Regions from separate parts of the Glaciecola sp. 2405UD65-10 genome, predicted to be linked through region 1. Evidence: predicted binding sites of a transcription regulator. Region 1 holds the regulator's gene; each other region holds the start of a gene.

Region 1 (6,733 bases):
AAGCAAGCTTAAGAGTCTTTGAAGAGAAAATCCCTGAGTACATGGAAGCGCTTAAAGTATCGTTAGCGGCAGATGATAAAGACGATGTTTGCTCACAAGCGCACAAAATTAAAGGGGCTGCAGGCAGCGTAGGTTTAACAAGAGTACAAAGCACCGCTAATATGATGCAACAGGGTGATCACCCAGCGTGGTGGGAAAACGTTCACGATTGGCTAGAGCAACTCGAAATGGCGATTGAACAAGACGTAAGCCATTTGCATGACTGGCTCAAGCGCCAACAAATAGAAGACTAAGCAATGTTAAATTAGGAACAGCGTTGCTGTTCCTAAAAATGCAAATATACCCACCACGTCGGTAATAGTGGTTAATATCACACTACCGGCTAGCGCTGGGTCAATCTTCAGCTTCTTCATAATAATAGGCAAGGTTGCACCCGCTAAACCTGCGGCAATCATATTTATCATCATGGCGAACGCAATTACGCCGCCAAGCACGTAATCTTGTTTCCAAATTGCTATTACTGAGGCAATTAAAAACGCCCAAATAAGCCCGTTTAAAAAGCCAATAAATAATTCTTTTCTGACTAACCATAGGGCATTAGTGGTAGCAACATGGCCCAGAGCCATACCACGAATAACCAAGGTTAGTGTTTGGTTTCCCGCAACGCCTCCCATACTCGGTACAATGGTATTTAAAATAGCAAGCACCGCCAATTGGCTTAACGTTGCTTCAAACATGTCACTTACAGCGGCGGCTAATAAGGCGGTGATTAAATTTACACCTAACCATACTGAACGGCGTTTAGTTGATTGCCCAACGGGGGCGAAAGTATCTTCTTCATCATCCAAACCGGCCATGCTCATCATTGAGTGTTCAGCGTCTTCACGAATAATATCGACCACGTCATCAATGGTAATTCGCCCCACTAGGGTCCCGTCTTCGCTTATAACCGGTGCTGATAACCAGTCGTAGCGTTCAAACATACTTGCCACTTCGCGTTCTTGGGTATCAACTAAAATGGCCTCAGGCTCATCATTCATTATTTCCGCAACGGTAACATCGGGTTTGGAGGTTAGTAGTTTTGATAGTGAAACGGTGCCTATTAAGGCATCTTGTTTGTTTACCACATAAAGGGTGTCAGTGTTTTCTGGTAATTCTAGCTTTAAGCGCAAATAGCGTATTACTACGTCAACCGATACATCATCTCGCAGAGTGATGGTGTCGGTATTCATAATAAAGCCAGCGGTTTCTTCCCCGTATGACAACGCTTTTTCTGCTCGTAAGCGGTCTTGGGCGTCCATCGATTTTAAAATTTTATTTAAAACGTTTTCGGGCAGCGTACTTAAGGTTTCGGCTAAATCATCAGTATCCATGTCTTCAAGCGCGTCTACTACGCTTGCTGGAACCATGTTGCTTATTATACCGTTTCTTACATCTTCACTGAGCTCTTCTAACACATCACCATGAAAATCTGCATCAAGCATTTTCCATAAGTCAGTACGCGTTTTGGCGGGAGATGATTCAAGTAAAAGGGCGGTATCACCGGGGGGGATGTCATGCAATAGCTTGCGTACACGCACGAATGCGCCGGCGTTTAGTGATTTACTAATTGACGCTAGTCTGTCTTGTGTTGTCTTGTTTTCAATGGTTTCCGACATGCTCGTATCCAAGTGTTTCTGCTAGCGAGTTAGCAAAAGTATAGCATTATCTTAGTATTAAATGTATGAATTGTTGTAAATTCAGAGGCTTATTCGCCTTCATCAAACTTATTCGCAATTAGGTTTTCTATGTCGTCCATTGCCGCTTGGGCATCATCTCCTTTGCACTTTACGGTAACTTCTTTGCCCATTCCGCTTCCTAACATAAGCAAAGCAAGCACGCTATTTGCTGGCGCTGACTGCTCATCTTGCTCTATAAGTATTTCACTTTCGTATTGATTCGCCAATTCTACTAATTTAGTTGCGGCGCGCGCGTGTAAGCCCAATTTATTAATAATGGTTAGGGTTTTAACTAATTCCATTTGCACGCTCCGGTTTATTCATTGTTTTGAGCCTGCTTAACTTTTTCAATAGCGGCCTCTTCTATAGCCTCTTTTTCAGCTTGGGCTTTCTTGATTCGCTTAAGCTCTCGATGTTTAACTTGAACATCACCGTGGCTTTTTTTGAATGCTTCACTTAAGGCTTGAGAAACAAACACCGAGCGATGCTGGCCGCCCGTGCAACCAATAGCTACCGTTACATAACTTCTGTTATTCCTTTCCAAATGTGGCAGCCAGGTGGTAATGAAATTTTGGATTTGCCAAATAAGCTTCATCACTAAAGGTTGGCCTGACAAAAACAATTCAACTGGGCTATCTAAACCCGTATAAGGGCGTAAATCTGGGTCCCAATGAGGATTGGGTAAAAACCTTACATCAAATACGTAGTCGGCGTCTTTAGGTAAGCCATATTTAAAGCCAAATGATTCGAACACAATCACCAAATCAGAACTCTTCTTGCCTAGCACTCGTTCACGAATAGTTTCTGCTAAATCATGTACTGACAAATTATCGGTATTTATATGGAGGTCGGCTTTTTCGGCCACTGGCACTAAAATGTCACGTTCAGCTGCAATGGCGTCAACTAGTGAATTGTTAAGTTTGAAAAGGGGATGTAAGCGGCGAGTTTCGCTATAACGCTTTATTAATACATCATCGCTAGCATCAATAAATATAATGGTAATGTCCCAAAACTCGGGCAAATATTCTAGCAATTCGGTGATTTCATTTTCCGAATCGGGCATGTTACGCACATCTATACTTACGGCAACAAGTTCGTGTTGTTCGACTACCGTATTGGTAAGTGTGGGCAGCAGTGAAACAGGAATGTTATCTACGCAGTAATAGCCTAAATCTTCAAGTGCGCGAAGTGCAATTGATTTACCTGAACCTGAACGCCCGCTAATGATCAATAATTTCATAGTGTAAAACTCGCGTTAAATAAAAGGTGTTGCAGAGTGAGAAATTACGTGTTTTCAGTATAGAGTGCTTTTTGCAGGTAGTGAATCAATTTCACTCTTAAGCTAGGGCAGCCACTATTTCGTTTTTGTTTTCAGCTTTTCTTATTGCTTTTACAATGTCTTTATTGCTTAATTTTTTTGCTATGCCTGATAAAGCCTCAAGGTGCTGGCTAGTTTGTTCTTCGGGCACTAAAATCGCAAAGAATATATCAACGGCTTGACTATCAATTGCGTCAAAATCTATTGGAGAATTGGTTGTGAGTATTACTGCAATCATATGACTCAGACCTTTTATTCGGCCATGTGGAATAGCAATGCCATTTCCAATACCAGTACTGCCCATTTTTTCTCGACCTAATAGACTTGAAAGCACTTCTACTTGGTCAAGCTCAGGTGACTGCAATACAGCAATTTCAGAAATTTTTTCAAAAATTCGTTTTTTGCTATGGCACTCAACCGAACATTGAGTTCGGTCAAGTGAAATTATGTCATTTATGATCATAGTTAGTTAGCTTAGTGACGCTTAAGTTTTTCTTTGTGTTTAATAACTTGGCGATCTAGCTTATCAATTAAGCCATCAATAGCCGCATACATATCGGTGTGTTCTGAGTTAGCAAATACTTCACCACCACTCATGTGTACAGTGGCTTCCGCTTTTTGGTTAAGTTTTTCAACGTTAAGTATTACATGCACATTATTGATATGGTCGAAATGTCGTTCGAGTTTTTCAAACTTAGTGTCAACATAAGTGCGCAATGAGTCGGTGATTTCGACGTGATGACCGGTAAGGTTAATTTGCATATTGATGGTCCTCTTTGCCTTTTAGACAAGGCTTTTTCGTTGATTAGAAGGGGGAATGTTTAACGATTCCCGGTATTTTGCAATTGTTCGCCGGGCCACATTAATGCCCTGATCGGCAAGCAATTGCGCAATCTTGCTATCACTTAACGGCTTGTTCGATGGTTCATCAGCAACTAATTTTTTGATGAACGCACGAATAGCAGTAGAAGAACAATTTTCGCCAGACTCTGTAGATACGTGTGACGAAAAGAAATACTTAAGCTCAAATATGCCTCTTGGGGTGTGCATGTACTTTTGTGTTGTAACACGTGAAATAGTTGATTCGTGCATGTCTACCATTTCAGCCACATCGTTTAATACCATGGGCTGCATTTTTTCAGGACCTTGCTCAAAAAATTCACGTTGTTTAGCAACAATACAATGCGACACCTTCAAAAGGGTTTCATTTCTGCTTTCCAAACTTTTAATAAACCATTTTGCTTCTTGTAAATGAGACTTTATATATTGCGAATCGTTCGAATTACTGGTTTTCGATAGTTTCGCGTAGGTTTCATTTACGGTAAGGGCGGGTAGGGCTTCGTTGTTTAATTCAACTGTCCACACGCCTTTATTTTTGTAAACATTAACATCGGGGATAACATATTCAGGCTCTCTTGATGAAACTGCGCTACCCGGGCGAGGATTCAAGGTTTTCAATAAGCGCATGACTTCACGCAGTTGATCTTCCTTTAAACGCGTTTTACGCATAAGTGTACGGTAGTCTTTGCTGCTTAATAAGTCAGCGTGTTCTTCAATCAGTGAGCGGGCTTGCTCAAGCCATGGTGTATCGTTATCAAATTGTTGCAATTGCACCAATAAGCATTCTTGTACTGAACGTGCGCCTGCACCAATAGGGTCAAAACGTTGAATACGTTTAAGTACGCATTCTACTTCGTCTAAATCAATGTCTTCGTTATCTAAGCTATCTAATATGTTTTCACACGAACTGGTTAAATAGCCTGATTCGTCAATTGAATCAATTATGGCAATCGCTATTGACATGTCATTATCGCTAAAATGCGTCATTTCAGCTTGCCATAGCAAATGGTCTTGAATGTTTTCGGTAGTTTCGCCTTGGAATATGTAGTCGTCGTCAGGGCTTGAGCCGGTCATTTTAGTGGGGGCTGATGTAGAACCTAGGTAATCTTCCCATGAACTATCAAGCGGTAAATCATTGGGTAAATCGCGGTTTTCAAGTGCTTCATGTGCATCCATAGGATCAGGAACATCTTTTTCGCCACTACTTAAAGATGCATTCGCTTCGTTTACGCCTTCTATATTCGCTGAAGCTTGTTCTTTGTCAGTTCGGGAATCGAGCGTTTCGCCTCGGTCAGCGTTTTCATTGCTATAGTCTAATTCTACCGTCTCCAAAAGGGGATTGGATTCAATGGCTTCTTGAATTTCTTGTTGCAGATCAAGTGTTGACAGTTGCAGCAGCTTAATAGCTTGTTGCAATTGGGGGGTCATAGTCAATTGTTGACTGAACTTCAGTTGTAACGAGGGTTTCATTACTATCCTTCTACTGCGCCTATCTCAAGTATGTAAAACATCTACCTTACCTAGCGATTCCTATCATTAATGCTTATCATACTCCCTAATTAGGAAAAAAAAAGAGGTTTATAATGCAAATTGTTCGCCAAGATAAACATCTCTTACCGTTTGATTAGCAAGAACTTCTTCAGACGTGCCGCTAGCTATCAATTCTCCATGGCTCACAATGTACGCAAGCTCACATACATCAAGGGTTTCCTTTACATTATGGTCAGTAATCAAAACCCCAATGCCACGTTCTTTTAATTGGTAAATTATTTTTTTAATGTCATTTACTGATATTGGATCAACCCCTGCAAAGGGTTCATCAAGCAAAATAAACTTGGGATCAGCTGATAATGCCCGCGCAATTTCAACGCGGCGTCTTTCGCCACCTGATAAACTCATGCCAAGGCTGTTACGAATATGATTAATATTAAAATCATCAAGCAGTTCATCAGCTATGACTTCGCGCTGGTCTTTTGAAATATCTTTGCGAGTTTGCAATATGGCCATTAAATTTTCATACACAGTGAGTTTTCTGAAAATAGAGGCTTCTTGAGGTAAATAACCAATGCCATTTCTTGCACGCTCGTGCATAGGAAGGTGGCTTAAGTTCATTTGATCAATAAAAATATCGCCTTTATCTAGTGGTACTAAACCCACTATCATATAAAAAGTAGTGGTTTTACCTGCACCATTGGGGCCTAACAGACCAACAATTTGTCCTGTTGATACTTCAATGCTTACATCGCGCACAACTTGGCGAGATTTATACGATTTAGCTAAGTTTCTGGCGCACAGCGTACTGGTCACAAATACAATCCTTCAATAGCGTTGTTTATTGTTGTTCTGAATCAGACTTTTCTTGCGAAAATGCACCAGGGCTTATTACTGTAGTAACGGGGCCACTGCTGTTTTCATCAGATTCAGCTAAGATTTGCTCTTTCGCCATATCAAACAAAATAGAATCACCATCTACTTTCACATCGTTTTGCACAATAACGGCTTGGCCGCGAAGCGAAAGCGTTCTAGACGCTACGGTATATACAATTTTGTTAGCTCGTGCTTCTACTATAGTACCGTCTTCTAAGCGCTGCTTGTAACTGGCGGGGCTGCCGCTTGCTATAATGACTTCTTGGCGCTTGCCATTGGTAGCATCAAGTTCAACGCGGTCAGCAAGTAATTCTAGACTGCCTTGGCGAATAACCACATTTTCAGTAAAAATAGACGTTTTTTTCTTGCCATCAATTGCTTGGTGATTTGACGTAAGCGTAACCGGCAAATCAAAATCTTGTGCAATGGTTGATGTAGCACTGCTATCTTCTGCAGTTTGTGCCGCCATAGCGGGTAGGGCATGTGCGTG
Region 2 (6,733 bases), on a different contig from region 1:
CGGCGGTATCATGTTCAGGGCTTACTACTTGCGGCATAACCCTTGAAATAGAGGCTTCAACATCAATAGCCGGATAATGCCCCGAGTCAGCTAAATTTCTAGACAATACAACGTGACCATCTAAAATAGCTCGCGCTGCATCAGCGATGGGATCTTGTAAATCATCACCTTCGGTTAACACGGTATAAAAGGCCGTAATTGAACCTTGATGAATATTACCATTACCGGCTCGTTCAACTAATGCTGGAAGTTTGGCAAATACTGAGGGCGGATAACCTTTTGTTGCTGGCGGTTCGCCTACTGCTAGCGCTATTTCCCGCTGTGCCATGGCATAACGAGTGAGGGAATCAACTAGCAACAACACATTTTTGCCTTGATCGCGAAAATATTCGGCAATGGTAACGGCCGTTTCACTGCCTTTTAAACGCATTAAGGGCGAGGTATCGGCCGGTGCTGCAACAACTACGGCTTTCTTTCGGTCTTCTTCTGTGAGTATGTCGTCAATAAATTCTTTAACTTCACGCCCACGTTCACCTATTAAACCTACGACCACTACGTCAGCCACTGTGCCGCGTGTCATCATACCTAAAAGCACACTTTTACCCACACCGCTGCCGGCAAACAAGCCCATACGCTGGCCTTTTCCTACGGTAATCATGGCATTAATTGCACGCACGCCTACATCAAGAGGTTCGCTTACCGCTTTTCTAGTGAGAGGGTTTATGGGGGGCGGATGCGTGCTTACACGTTTGCTGGTATTAATTGGTCCTAAGCCATCTAAGGGCTTGCCATTTGCATCAATCACTCTGCCTAACAGCGCCTCGCCTACGGCTAGCCCCGTTTCTGCAGCTAAAGGTTCTACTAATGAGCCTGGCACAATACCTTTAATTGATTCACTTGGCATTAAATAAGTGATGTTATCGGCGAAGCCAACTACTTCGGCTTCAACACGGCCACTTTCGGTTTGTACTAGCGCCCTGCCACCAATGGGAATTTTACATCCTACCGCTTCAAGGGTTAAACCCACACCACGCACTAATTTGCCCGCACTAATAGCTTGGCAAGGGCTTACCGATGCACTTATTTCTTTTATGTTATTTAATAAGGTTTGCATACCGCTAGACAAAAGAGGCGTTTCAGCTTGAGACTGAGAATCTTTTTGAGAGTTACTTTGATCGTGGGTCATCAGCTAAGCCTTGTTCAAACAATAACTTTGAAAATATTTGCTCGCAGCGTTTTTGAATAGACACATCAACGGTATTATTGGGCGTTTGAATTTTACACCCGCCTTGCTCAATATCGTCACTGGCAACAAGCATCCAATCATTTTGAGCAATATACTGTTCGCCAAAATGCTCGTTTACCCATTGCAAATCACTAGGATTTAGGAACATTTGATATTGACTTTCTTGAATGGGAAGTGCCTTCAAGCCTTCTTCTATGGCTTTCAACAACACCTCATTACTTTGTGTAGACTCGACTTTGATAACAGCTTCAGCTAATGCTTTAGCAAGTAAAACCAGTTCTTTTTGCATCTCATGATGAAGTTTAGCAATGGGTTGCTCAAATGATGACATTAAGGCTTCAAACTTTTTACTTTGTTCATCAAGGCTTACTTTAGCCTCAGCCAAACCTTGCTCAATTCCGCTGCTTTTTCCTTGTTCTAGTCCTTCCTGTGTGCCTTTATCTAATCCTTCATCGTATCCTTTTTTCAAGCCTTCTTCATGGCCACTTTTGAGCCCCTCTTGAAAAGCAGCGGCGCGAATTTCTTCAATATCTTCGGCGGTTAGGGGCTCCACATCTTTATCTTCTTCCGGCGCTTCAAATTTCCATTTGCCACGCGGTCGATTCAAAGCATTCGTGCTTTCTTCTTCTTGCGCAAGTTGGTCATCAACTGAGGGCAACTCCCAAAGCTTTGCCTGATCAAATATGTCCTTATCTGTCATACTCATACTTATACGAACTCTTCACCACCGCCGCCGCCAAGCATTACTTCACCGGCATCGGCTAAACGTCGAGCAATTGACAACACTTCTTTTTGAGCGGTTTCTACTTCACTTAACCTTACCGGCCCCATAGCCTCAATATCATCAATTAGCATTTCTGCGGCACGCTTTGACATATTTCCGGTAATTTTGTTTTTAAGTGCTTCGTCTGCGCCTTTAATGGCACGCATTAAGGTTTCTTGCTGGACTTCGCGTAAAATCGCTTGAATGCCTCGGTCATCAACATCAATAAGGTTGTCAAATACGAACATTAAGTCTTGAATTTGCTGGCTCATCTCCTCGTCTTGCTCACGAATCGCTTCCATCAACTGGGCTTCAATATTGGTATCCAAATAATTCATGATATTGGCAGCAGATTTCAAACCACCCATTTTGGCAGCTTGCGCCCCGGCTTGCCCAGCAAACTGTTTCTCCATTATCTCGTTCAATTCTTGCAATGCGGCGGGCTGAACTTCTTCTAAGTTTGCGACACGCATTAACAAATCTAAACGCACTTTCTCTGGGAACTGCGCCATAATTTCAGCCGACTGCTCAGGCTCTAAATATGACATAACAATCGTTTGAATTTGAGGGTGTTCGTTTCGAATGATGGTGGCAACTTGTTTAGAATCCATCCACTTAAGTGATTCAAGGCCTTTAGCACCTGAGCCTGCCATAATTTGATCTAGTAAGTGTGCAGCTTTATCTTCACCTAGCGCCGCAACTAAAGCACGGCGTACAAAGTCTTCGCTCTTGAAGCCAATAGTAGAGTAGTTCTGAATTTCATCTATAAAATGCTTATGCACTGCCGTTATTTTGCTTTGCGTCATGTCATCCATGGCGGCCATTGCAGTACCCAAGGTTTGAACTTGCTTAGGCTCCATGAATTTAAGTATTTGCGCCGCATCATCTTCTGACAAACTTAACAGTAAAATAGAGGCTTTCTCAATACCATCAAGTTTATTAATATCGTATTCTGGGATGTCATCTTTAGTTTCTTCATCAGCCATTATTACTATTCCTTGCCCAGTTATTCGTCTTCAAGCATCCATCCACGCACTACCTGCGCAGACAGCTCTGGTTCATTTGATACTAGCGCGCGAACCGCTTTTAGAACGTCTTCATCGCGATGTAAATTAGGTAGCATAAGCGAGCCATCTGGTGAGAAACCCACTTTTGATTCATCAAACTCGTCGCTCAATACATTAATGGTTTCATCACCTAAATCTAAATCTGTGTCTAGATCATCTGTTTCCATAATCCCGCCATCAGGGAATATTAATTTCTTAAGCATTGGACGAACAACCGCCAATATAAGAACAATAATAACAGCAGCTCCCATAAACAATTTAAATAGTGGCATGAACCATTCTTCTTCCCAAACATTTGTTTCTTCGGCTTCGCCAAGGTCTACGCGTTTAAACGGAATACTTACCACTTCTAATGAATCTCCGCGGGTTACATCAAATCCCACTCCGCCTTGTAATAAGCGACGAATGTTAAGCAATTCTTGCTGACTCAAAGGTGTGCTTGTTATTTCGCCCTCTGCATTCGTGCTATTTAAGTAATCAACGGCTACCGATACACTTAAGCGACGAATTACACCGGTTTGTTGTTTGGTGTGGCTAATGGTTGTATCTAACTCATAGTTGCGAGTAGATTCTTTACTGTTTGAACCTGGTACAGGCGTGCGGCCGTTAGCACCGTTTGCTTCCTCGGGAATGTTCGAATCAGCAGGTGGCTGATTAGTTAGCGCGCCAGGTATACCAGCGATAACACCGCCAACAGAGTTTTGCTCTGATATCATTTCGCTGCGAACAGCGGGCAAATCAGGATTATATCGACGCTGGGTTTGTTCAACCGCTGTAAAATCCATACTCACATCCGCTTGAGCGGTATAGTTGCCTATCCCTAAAACGGGAATCAAAATAGAGTCTATTTTTTCTAAGTATTCTGATTCTCGTTTTTTCTCAATTTCGTACTCTTTACGCGCTCTAGCACTCATTGAATCAGCAGAGCCTGAATTGAGCAAACGGCCATTATTATCTGATACAGTGACTCGGCTAGGATCAATGCCTTGTACCGCCGATGATACAATATCTACAATTGCGTCAACTTCTTCACCTGACAAATAATTACCGTTTCTTGCCGTTACTACAACCGTGGCACTTGCTTTAGATTCACGGCGCGAAAACACGTTTTCTTTCGGTATCGCCAAAAGTACGCGTGCTTTACCTACGGCATTTATATCCTCAATAGTGCGGGCAATAAGCTGCTCTCTTGCATGCTTCAGGCGTTCCATTTCAACTCGCTGGCTCACACCGAAGCCCATATCTTGCATAATAATTTCGGTGCCTGCCGAGCTGCTATGATTAATTCCCTGACGCACCATACCAAGCTTTACGTCTTTGAACTGTTCGTCTAAAACGTAAACCGTATTACCTTCAATTTTGTATTTAATTTGGTTTTGATCAAGGTAATCAAGTGTTTCGATCATTTCTTGTGGCGGCATTTGCACCAAGGGACGGTAGGTCGGTTCTTTTGACCAAATAAAGATAAATATAGCTATAGCCACACAAATCACTAAAGTCACAATCATTGTGACCTGACGAATAGTTTCAGTACTCGAGATAGTATCTAAAATAGATGATTTCGACTGTCCAACCATCTCATTAGAATCGTTATCATCTGGAATGGCTAATTCGGTGCTTGCGGCTTCTGCCATAACTTATACTTCCTATTATACCGGCATGTTCATAATGGATTTGTAAGCTTCAAGTAGTTTGTTTCTTACTTGAACAGTAGCTTCAAATGCTATGCCTGATTTTTCTTTTGCAATCATAACGTCGGCTAAGCTTAGGTCTGGATCCCCTAAATCAAAACGCGTTTGCATACTTCTAGATTCCTTTTGCATACCATTGACGGTATCAAGAGCCTGCGTGAGCATATCGGCAAACTGACCGCCGTTATTGTTTGTTTCAACGCGTGATAATCCACCAGACGTACCTGTAATTTGCGAGGTCATAGCCTGCATTTCTTGATAGAGCGAATTGGCTTTAATATCCACTGGCTTATCTCCATATGTCATTATTTTGATGAAAAATGCTTGTTAGGAGTGGGTTTGCAAAGACAATGCCAATACTATGAATAGGCGGCAATATTTGTGGGAAATGTAGGAGTTAGCGGTAATTTACTGCCATATAGCTTTCAGGCAGCTAAAATTAGCTTAAAAAAAAGCCGCCCTCTGAGATGGAGGGCGGAAATTGGGATTGACATCCTGTCATACTGCTTACAAAAAAAACGGGAAGGTTCTTTCAAAATGTTTACTAAATACTATGATGGAAGTTCTATGCCACTATCGCGCATTTTGGCTAATTTATATCGCAAAGTTCGCGGGCTTATGCCAAGTTTCTCGGCTACATCCTTACGCTTGCCTTTAAAAGCCTGCAATGCGTCTAAAATAATCTGATGTTCTTGTAGCCTTAATTCAGAACCTAATAAACTGTTATCGTCTTCGTCTTGCATTTCTTTAGCTATGCCATGCGAGCTCATTTGCTGATAATCTGGCATTATTTTTTGACTATGCATGTCAAAAATTTGTTGGTTGTCAGGTTCAATAAGTAAGTCGTCACTTTCTAGCGTGTCAGAATCACACAAAATTAGTGCGCGCTGAATAACGTTTTCAAGCTCTCTAACATTGCCTGGCCAAGAGTGATGGGTGAGTTTGTGCATTGCCCCGGCTGAAATAGTTGGAATTTGTTTGGGTGTACTGGCGTTTTGAATATGGCGAGTCAGTAAGTGCTTGGCCAAAGGAACGATGTCTCCCTTTCTTTGGCTTAATGGTAACCAAGTAATAGGAAAAACATTTAGGCGATAATACAAATCTTCGCGAAATTTTCCTTGGGCTACAGCTTCTTTTAAATCGCGATTACTGGTTGCCACTACGCGCACATCTAAGCTAATTGTTTTGCGCCCGCCTAAACGCTCTACTTCACGTTCTTGCAATACACGTAATAACTTAGCTTGCAGGGCTAAATCCATCTCTGTAATTTCGTCGAGTAATATTGTGCCTTGTTGCGCTTGTTCAAATTTTCCAGGACAAGCTTGAATAGCACCGGTAAATGCGCCCTTCTCATAACCAAATAAGGTTGCTTCAAGCATGTTTTCTGGGATAGCTGCACAATTTATTGCAACAAATGGCGCATCACTACGATTGGATTGGTCATGAATATAACGAGATATGACTTCTTTACCCGAGCCACTTGGGCCTAATACCATTACTGTTGCATCAGATTTGGCCACTTTTCTGGCTAAATTGAGTAAGTTAACACTGGAATCATCCCCCACTATAGGTGTTTTAGATTCAACTTTTTGTGCAGGTGCATATCGGCCAATTAAATTAAGTAATACTTGTGGCGCAAACGGCTTAGATAAATAATCAGTTGCGCCATCGCGCATGGCTTGAATGGCATCATTTACATTAGCGTATGCGGTCATAAGTACCATAGGTAACTTAGGATATTTATTTTTCACACTTTTAAGTAATGACATACCATCCATACCTTCCATTTGAATGTCACTTACTATTAAATCAAAGGTATTTTCAGATAATTTAACCATCGCGCTTTGTGCGCTTTCTACAGGTGTAACTTGGTATCCAGCTAGCAATAAGGTATCTACTAATGCTTCTCGTAAACCATGATCATCTTCAACAATCAATATTTTAGTTTTGCTCATCATATACTCCT
Region 3 (6,733 bases), on a different contig from region 1:
TCAATACCGCTTAGATGGCTTAGAAGACACTTACACAACAGTAGACAGCAGCAGACGCCGCGCCCGCTATACCAACTTAGATTCAGGTGAATATACATTCTTAGTAAAAGGTTCGAACAATGATGGTGTTTGGAATAATCAAGATAGAAGTATCTCACTCATAATCAACAAACCTTGGTGGGAAACGTGGTGGGCACGTTTTCTTTTTATTCTGTTTGTTTTGAGTTGCATTAAATGGCAATCAGATAAGTCAAAAAGACGACGTGATATTTTGACTCAAATGGTTAATGAAAAAACAGAAGTCTTGAATAAGGTAAACAGTGAATTAGCCAAAGCCAGTAAAGTAGCTCAACAATTGAATGTTGAATTAGAACAGCGCGTTGAAAAACGTACCGCTGAATTATCGATAGAAGTGGAGGAGCGAAGAATCGCAGAGGCTAAAATGTTTCATATGGCTTTTCACGATCCCCTAACCAATTTACCTAATCGTCAATGGTTAATTAAACATCTTCAAGACTTACTACAAAAATGCCAAAACAATTCAGCATTCACATTTGCACTAATGTTTTTAGATGGAGATAAATTTAAGTATATAAACGATTCCAGAGGTCATTCTTTCGGCGACAAGGTGCTTATAGAGGCTGCACAACGTTTACAAATACTGTTGCATGAGTGCTGCCAAGCTGTTCGTTTAGGCGGCGATGAGTTTATCGTAGTGGTAGAGGGGGATATTACCGAGGCAAAAATGTTGCTGTTTGGTAATAAAGTCATTAGTGCTTTTGAGTCACCTCTTAGCGTAGAAAACGCTACTGTGCCTTTTATGATGAGTATTGGCATAGTTATTTGCGACTATCGATATACGCTTACCGAAGAAGTATTACGTGATGCTGATATTGCGATGTACAAAGCTAAAGAAACAGGCCGTGGATTATGTCAATTATTTGATGAAAACATGCGAGAAGATATGCTTGAAACCATTGAGCTAGAAACAGACATGCTCAAAGGCCTAGAAAATGAAGAGTTTTTTGTTGTGTATCAACCCATTGTCAATCTAAAAACAAGAAGAGTTGAAGGCTTTGAGGCCTTAGCGCGCTGGCAGCATCCTAGCAAAGGTCTTATTTCACCCGAACGATTTATTTCATTAGCGGAAGAGTCGGGGTTTATTTTGCAAATTGGTGAATGGGTGTTAAACAAAGCATTAAAGCAATTAAAAATATGGCAAAACGACGCAAACATAACACATAAAATTAGTATGGCTGTAAATTTATCAGCTAAGCAACTTAGTGATGTTGGTCTCGTAGATATTGTTAAGGAAGCCTTGGCCTCACATCATATTGATGGAAAATATTTAAAATTAGAAATAACTGAATCGGCGCTAATGGAAAACACTACCGAGGTTAAAAGAGTACTCAATGAATTACATACCTGCAGTATTGATTTTGCTATAGATGATTTTGGGACTGGCTATTCATCATTAGCGTACCTTGGTCAACTACCGGTACAGTTCTTAAAAATAGATCGTATGTTCGTAAGCGCTCTTACTGACAACACATTAGATAACCAAAATGCCATTGAAATTGTCAGCGCCATTATCTCTTTAGCGCATAGTTTAAATGTTCATATAGTAGCAGAAGGAATTGAAACTAATCAGCAGCAAAAGATATTAAATGATTTTGATTGCTTACTGGGACAAGGTTCTTTTTTTTCAGAACCCCTTGATTCGAACGCTGCAACAAAGTTTTTATTAAATTACCGTTGACCTTAGAGTTGACTCTAAGGTGTATACTGTTGGTATACACTTTAATGTTCCAACATGAGGGCTTTAACATATGAAAATTAGTCAACTAGCGAAAGCGACGAATTTATCTGCACATACGCTCAGATACTACGAAAAGCTTGGTTTATTGGTGCCGCAAAAAAGTATTGAAAACAACTATCGAATATACAATAGTGATGATTTAGCTACCGCGCATTTCATCAAGCGCTGCAAAGAAAGCGGCTTCAGCTTAGAGGATACTGCGGCGCTTATAAATATTAAAGATGCAAAAGACCAACACACTTGCGCAGAAGCAAAAGCAATTACCCAAAAGAAAGTGGATGAAGTACATCAGCAAATAAAACGCCTAAGTGAATTAAAACAGGTGCTCAAACAGCTTAACGATAAATGCTGCGGGGGGACTGAAAGCGCTCAATTTTGTTCCATTATCAGCCAACTAGAAAACACTCAAAACACAAAGGAGCCTGAGCATGCAACTGGCTAATAATTTTGTTTTGCTGTTCATTGAATCAGCGCCATATTTATTGTTAGGGATGTTTATTGCAGGCCTAATTCATCAATGGTTGCCCAACAAATGGATCGAAAATACCTTGGGGTCAAATAATTCAGTGTTTACCGCTGCAATTATAGGCGCCCCTTTACCCTTATGTTCGTGCTCAGTTATACCCGTAGCCATGGGAATACGAAGAAACGGCGCCAGCAAGGCAAGTACAGCAAGCTTTTTGGTGTCTACGCCTGAAACGGGGCTGGATTCTATTGGGATTACATATGCTTTAATGGGGCTCCCTATGACTATAGCCCGTCCAATTGCTGCAATTTTCTCGGCCGTGGTAACTGGTTTGAGTATTGCTTTGTGGGGGCAGCCAGAAGCAAATGACATCCATAAGCACGAAAGTAACCAGGCCAGCAAGAGCAGTTGTTGCCATGCATCGAGTAGCTGTAGCGCTGGAAATCCAGAGGCAAACAAACCAAGCTTTATAAGTGGCTTAAAAAACGTCTTTGCATACGGCTTTGGTCAGTTATTAGTAGATTTTATGAAATGGCTACTTATTGGGCTATTTTTTGCGGCATTAGTCCTTACCTATGTACCCGCCGACTGGATGGCAAGCTATGGAACAGGGCCCGTTGCCATGCTGTTAATGGTGGTAATTTCTATTCCTATGTACATTTGTGCAACCGCATCAACACCAATTGCCGTGGGGCTAATAATGGCAGGCGTATCACCCGGTGCAGCGCTCGTATTTATGTTAACGGGCCCTGCAACCAACATTGCTACCCTAATGATCATTAAAAATGAACTAGGTGCTCGTGAATTAGGTATCTACTTGGTGGCGCTAATTGGCTCAGCACTCTTATCAGGGTTTGTGGTAGATGCTTTATTTGATCAATTCTCCTTTAGTTTAGATTTAGTTCATGGCGAGCACTCAGATATGCTAAGCATTGTGCATCAGTTAGGCGCTGTTATTCTAGCTGCTTTACTTGTTTGGCAAATGCTAAAGCAGTTAAAAAGTCTCCTAAAGGCAGAAACTAAAAACGGATAGATGTTAGAAAGTTGTAATTGGGTGACGCAAGCTGTATTATTTTTGTACAGGCTTTTGTGCTTTTGAATGTAATTACTCGTATGGTCAGCTGTTGATATTGTAATGGGCTGGTAGTTAGGGAGAATGAGCCCTATGTTCATACCCACTATGTAAAATGTTCATAACTGCTTAAGATTTATGTTGAGGGCTGCATTAAAGCCTTTGATTTATAGGTGTTTTTATTTTTTATCAGAAAGGTTTGATACTTGCAAAGTATAAGTATCAAACACTTAATTAGTAGGTAATATAATGAATCAATTTAACCTAACACAAACAAACAACATGGCTACTTCTTCAAAGGCTGCAATACTCACTCGTAATGCGGCTCATGATGAATACATCGATGATTTAATAGAGCTCACAACGGGTCTAAGCCCTGAAGAGTTTGATGAGCTATATCCTGAGCTTGCAAGGTAATCCCCCTTTACTTAGAGCGACTTGCGTAGAGTAAACGCACCACGTATATCTTCAAGTGTATATCCAATCGCTTTATCATTCGGGTAGTTTTTATCTGTCGTAGCTTTAAGTGATGGCTCTACATTGCTTCCATGGCACGCCAAGCAAACTTGGCCGGTGGGAATAGCTTTCATATAGCGAAAGCGATTTTCATTTACATCAATGGCTGACAATTGATTAGGTGATACACCTTCTTTAAATTTTTTATCAAAATCTTGTAATTTTTCCTGTTCCCATGCATCGGGTTTGTTTGCAGCGTTTCGCGTTTTTAAACTGGTTCTAGCGAGCGTCCACCCATCTTTTGATACGCTCTTGGCTATTTCAGGCGCTTGTTCTTTACACACCTTAACCGCACTAGCAAATCCTTCTGCTTGAATAGCGCCTACAAGTACTGTTTTCAATTGCCCAGAGAATTGCTTAATTTTTTCGTTAGCTTGCATTTCCAGCGAATTAATACTCTGACTGTTTAACTCACCTTCGGATCTACTGTTTGCATCAAGGGTGTTGCTTTGAACTTGAGTTTGGGCGGTACTGCCGCTTGTGAAACTGAGACTAAAACTAGTGATGATAATTACAGTAATTAGTGCTTTCATGGTTTATTCCTAGCGTTGAATTTTTGCATATACATATGTGGAGTAATCAAGAGTTGTGCCATCCTGCTGAAGGATTAAATATCTGATTTGGTTAGAAAATTTTTTAAATAAATGAATGATAGTAAAGTTTGCCTTGTAAATGCTGCCAAATTTGTCAATCATTAGGTCATAATTGTCAGCGCGGCTTAGGTAGTAAAATGAACATTTCCATTGTGCAATCAATGATTAATTCTATTGATAAACCTGCAATATTTATCAATACACAGTACGTAATACTAGCAGTGAACGACGCATACCGAGATACTTACGAAAATGAGGTGAGGGTAGGTAACAGCCGCTGCTATGAAATTTCACATGGGCATTCTAAACCTTGTGATCAGCATGGTGAGCAGTGCCCTATTCAAGCGTGTCAAAGTACCCAGCGAGCGAGCAGTGTTATGCATGTTCACAATACAGATTTTGGTAAAACGTATTGTGATATTTTAATGAAACCAGTGAAAGACGAAAATGGTATTACCACCGGTTTTTTAGAGATACTCGATAAAATAAATTTTGCTTCTGTTGAATCAGAAAAAAACAAAATGCTTGGCACTTCTGTGCCTTTCAAAAACATGTTAACTAAAATTAATCGAGCCGCCAAAGCCGAAATCTCAGTTTTATTACATGGTGAAACTGGAACAGGTAAGGAATTAGTTGCTAAGGCTTTGCATGATGCAAGTAGACGAAGCAAAAAGCCCTTTGTTGTAATTGAATGCACGGGGCTTAATGAAAACTTATTTGAGTCAGAATTGTTTGGTCACGAGAAAGGCTCGTTCACAGGGGCGGTGCAAAATAAAAAAGGTTTGATAGAAGAGGCTCAAGGTGGCACCGTTTTCTTTGATGAAATTGCTGACGTTACCTTAAGTATGCAGGTAAAACTGCTGCGCCTAATTGAAACCCAGTGTTATCGAACGGTAGGCGGGACAAAACTAAAAAAAGCAGATTTTCGCTTAATTTGTGCCAGTCATAAAAACTTACTGAACTTAGTAGAGCAGGGTTTGTTTAGAAAAGACTTATATTATCGCATTGCCGGTTTCCCTATTTCATTGCCATCTTTAAGTGAGCGCCAAGATGATATTCCAGCTTTAGCCAATCACTTTTTGCAAGGGAGCGAAATGAAGTATAAAAAGTTCTCGAAGGCAGCTATGAAGCACCTTTGCGAATACTCATTTCCAGGCAATATTCGAGAATTGAAAAGTATTGTGGAGCAATCGGTGTTACTGGCTGACGAAGACATAATTGAACTGAATGACTTGCCTGAACAAACAAAAGTGAAAGGTGCTGTAAATAATGTTTCGAATTTACCAGAAACCTTAGTTTCCTTAGATGAGTTAGAAAAGCGCTACTTAACGAATCTGTGCATTGACCCTAAACACACCATTGATGAATTAGCTGAGAAACTTGATGTAAGTACTCGCACACTTTATAGGAAGCTACAAAAATACGGTTTGAAATATGAATAACATGGCGTTATTGATATGTTGTGGACTGAGCTCGTAAACTGAGTGTATATGATTGCTCATCACCCTCGATTTTTCGAGGATGATGAGGTTTTATTTATTCACGCAGCATTGCGTGAATGTGAGAGGCTGTTACCGTATTCTTAATATTTTGACCTAGCTAGGAAAGGCGAAGCTTACTCCTTCGCGTATACCACTTGATGGCCATCTTTGGGTAATAGTTTTACGTTTAGTGTAAAACTTAACGCCATCAGGGCCATAGGCATGTAAATCACCAAACAGTGAACGCTTCCAACCGCCAAAGCTATGATACGCCACAGGCACAGGCAGAGGCACGTTAATTCCCACCATACCCACTTGAATATTATCTGAAAAGTAGCGAGCGGCCTCACCATCACGAGTAAAGATACAGGTACCGTTTCCATACTCATGATCGTCAATAAGTTGCATGGCTTGCTGCATGGTATCTACGCGAATAACTTGTAAGACCGGGCCAAATATTTCGGCCTTGTAGCTATCCATATCGGGAGTAACACCATCTATTAAGGTGGCGCCTATAAAAAAGCCATTATCAAAGCCCTTCACTTTAGCTTCACGGCCATCAACTACTATTTTGGCACCTTGTTGCTCAGCGCTTGCTAAATACGCGCTAACCTTATCTCTGTGCTGGCAACTAATTAGCGGGCCAAAATCATTACTTGCGTCGGTATAAGCGCCTACTTTCAAATACGTCATGGCTTGTTGCATTTTGCTTACTAGGGTATCACCTGCTTTTTCACCCACGGCCACCACTACCGATAGCGCCATACAACGCTCCCCTGATGATCC

What was found. The regulator sigma-54, encoded in region 1, starts transcription at its own class of promoters, with help from an activator protein. The targets are predictions, from matches to a motif close to GTTGGCACGNNNNTNGNNT.
Region 2: fliE (flagellar hook-basal body complex protein FliE) is a predicted target of sigma-54. The motif match lies at 5,107-5,125, and genes of this name have one in related genera.
Region 3: ACOI22_RS09955 (Tll0287-like domain-containing protein) is a predicted target of sigma-54. The motif match lies at 4,451-4,469, and genes of this name have one in related genera.

The regions. Positions count from the first base shown of each region.
Region 1 covers NZ_JBMEUF010000003.1:41,910-48,642, forward strand. The annotation lists gene arcB (aerobic respiration two-component sensor histidine kinase ArcB) at 1-293, shown strand, start outside; gene mgtE (magnesium transporter) at 300-1,658, opposite strand; gene ACOI22_RS15415 (HPr family phosphocarrier protein) at 1,748-2,020, opposite strand; gene rapZ (RNase adapter RapZ) at 2,035-2,958, opposite strand; gene ptsN (PTS IIA-like nitrogen regulatory protein PtsN) at 3,056-3,499, opposite strand; gene hpf (ribosome hibernation promoting factor) at 3,511-3,798, opposite strand; gene ACOI22_RS15435 (RNA polymerase factor sigma-54) at 3,820-5,346, opposite strand; gene lptB (LPS export ABC transporter ATP-binding protein) at 5,455-6,183, opposite strand; gene lptA (lipopolysaccharide transport periplasmic protein LptA) at 6,209-6,733, opposite strand, start outside.
Region 2 covers NZ_JBMEUF010000001.1:1,192,721-1,199,453, forward strand. The annotation lists gene fliI (flagellar protein export ATPase FliI) at 1-1,114, opposite strand, end outside; gene fliH (flagellar assembly protein FliH) at 1,167-1,952, opposite strand; gene fliG (flagellar motor switch protein FliG) at 1,955-2,995, opposite strand; gene fliF (flagellar basal-body MS-ring/collar protein FliF) at 3,016-4,710, opposite strand; gene fliE (flagellar hook-basal body complex protein FliE) at 4,726-5,052, opposite strand; gene ACOI22_RS05520 (sigma-54-dependent transcriptional regulator) at 5,319-6,722, opposite strand; gene ACOI22_RS05525 (sensor histidine kinase) at 6,709-6,733, opposite strand, start outside.
Region 3 covers NZ_JBMEUF010000001.1:2,230,521-2,237,253, reverse strand. The annotation lists gene ACOI22_RS09975 (EAL domain-containing protein) at 1-1,759, shown strand, start outside; gene ACOI22_RS09970 (MerR family transcriptional regulator) at 1,830-2,261, shown strand; gene ACOI22_RS09965 (SO_0444 family Cu/Zn efflux transporter) at 2,248-3,318, shown strand; gene ACOI22_RS09960 (hypothetical protein) at 3,607-3,774, shown strand; gene ACOI22_RS09955 (Tll0287-like domain-containing protein) at 3,786-4,406, opposite strand; gene ACOI22_RS09950 (sigma-54 interaction domain-containing protein) at 4,604-5,908, shown strand; gene ACOI22_RS09945 (CoA-acylating methylmalonate-semialdehyde dehydrogenase) at 6,062-6,733, opposite strand, start outside.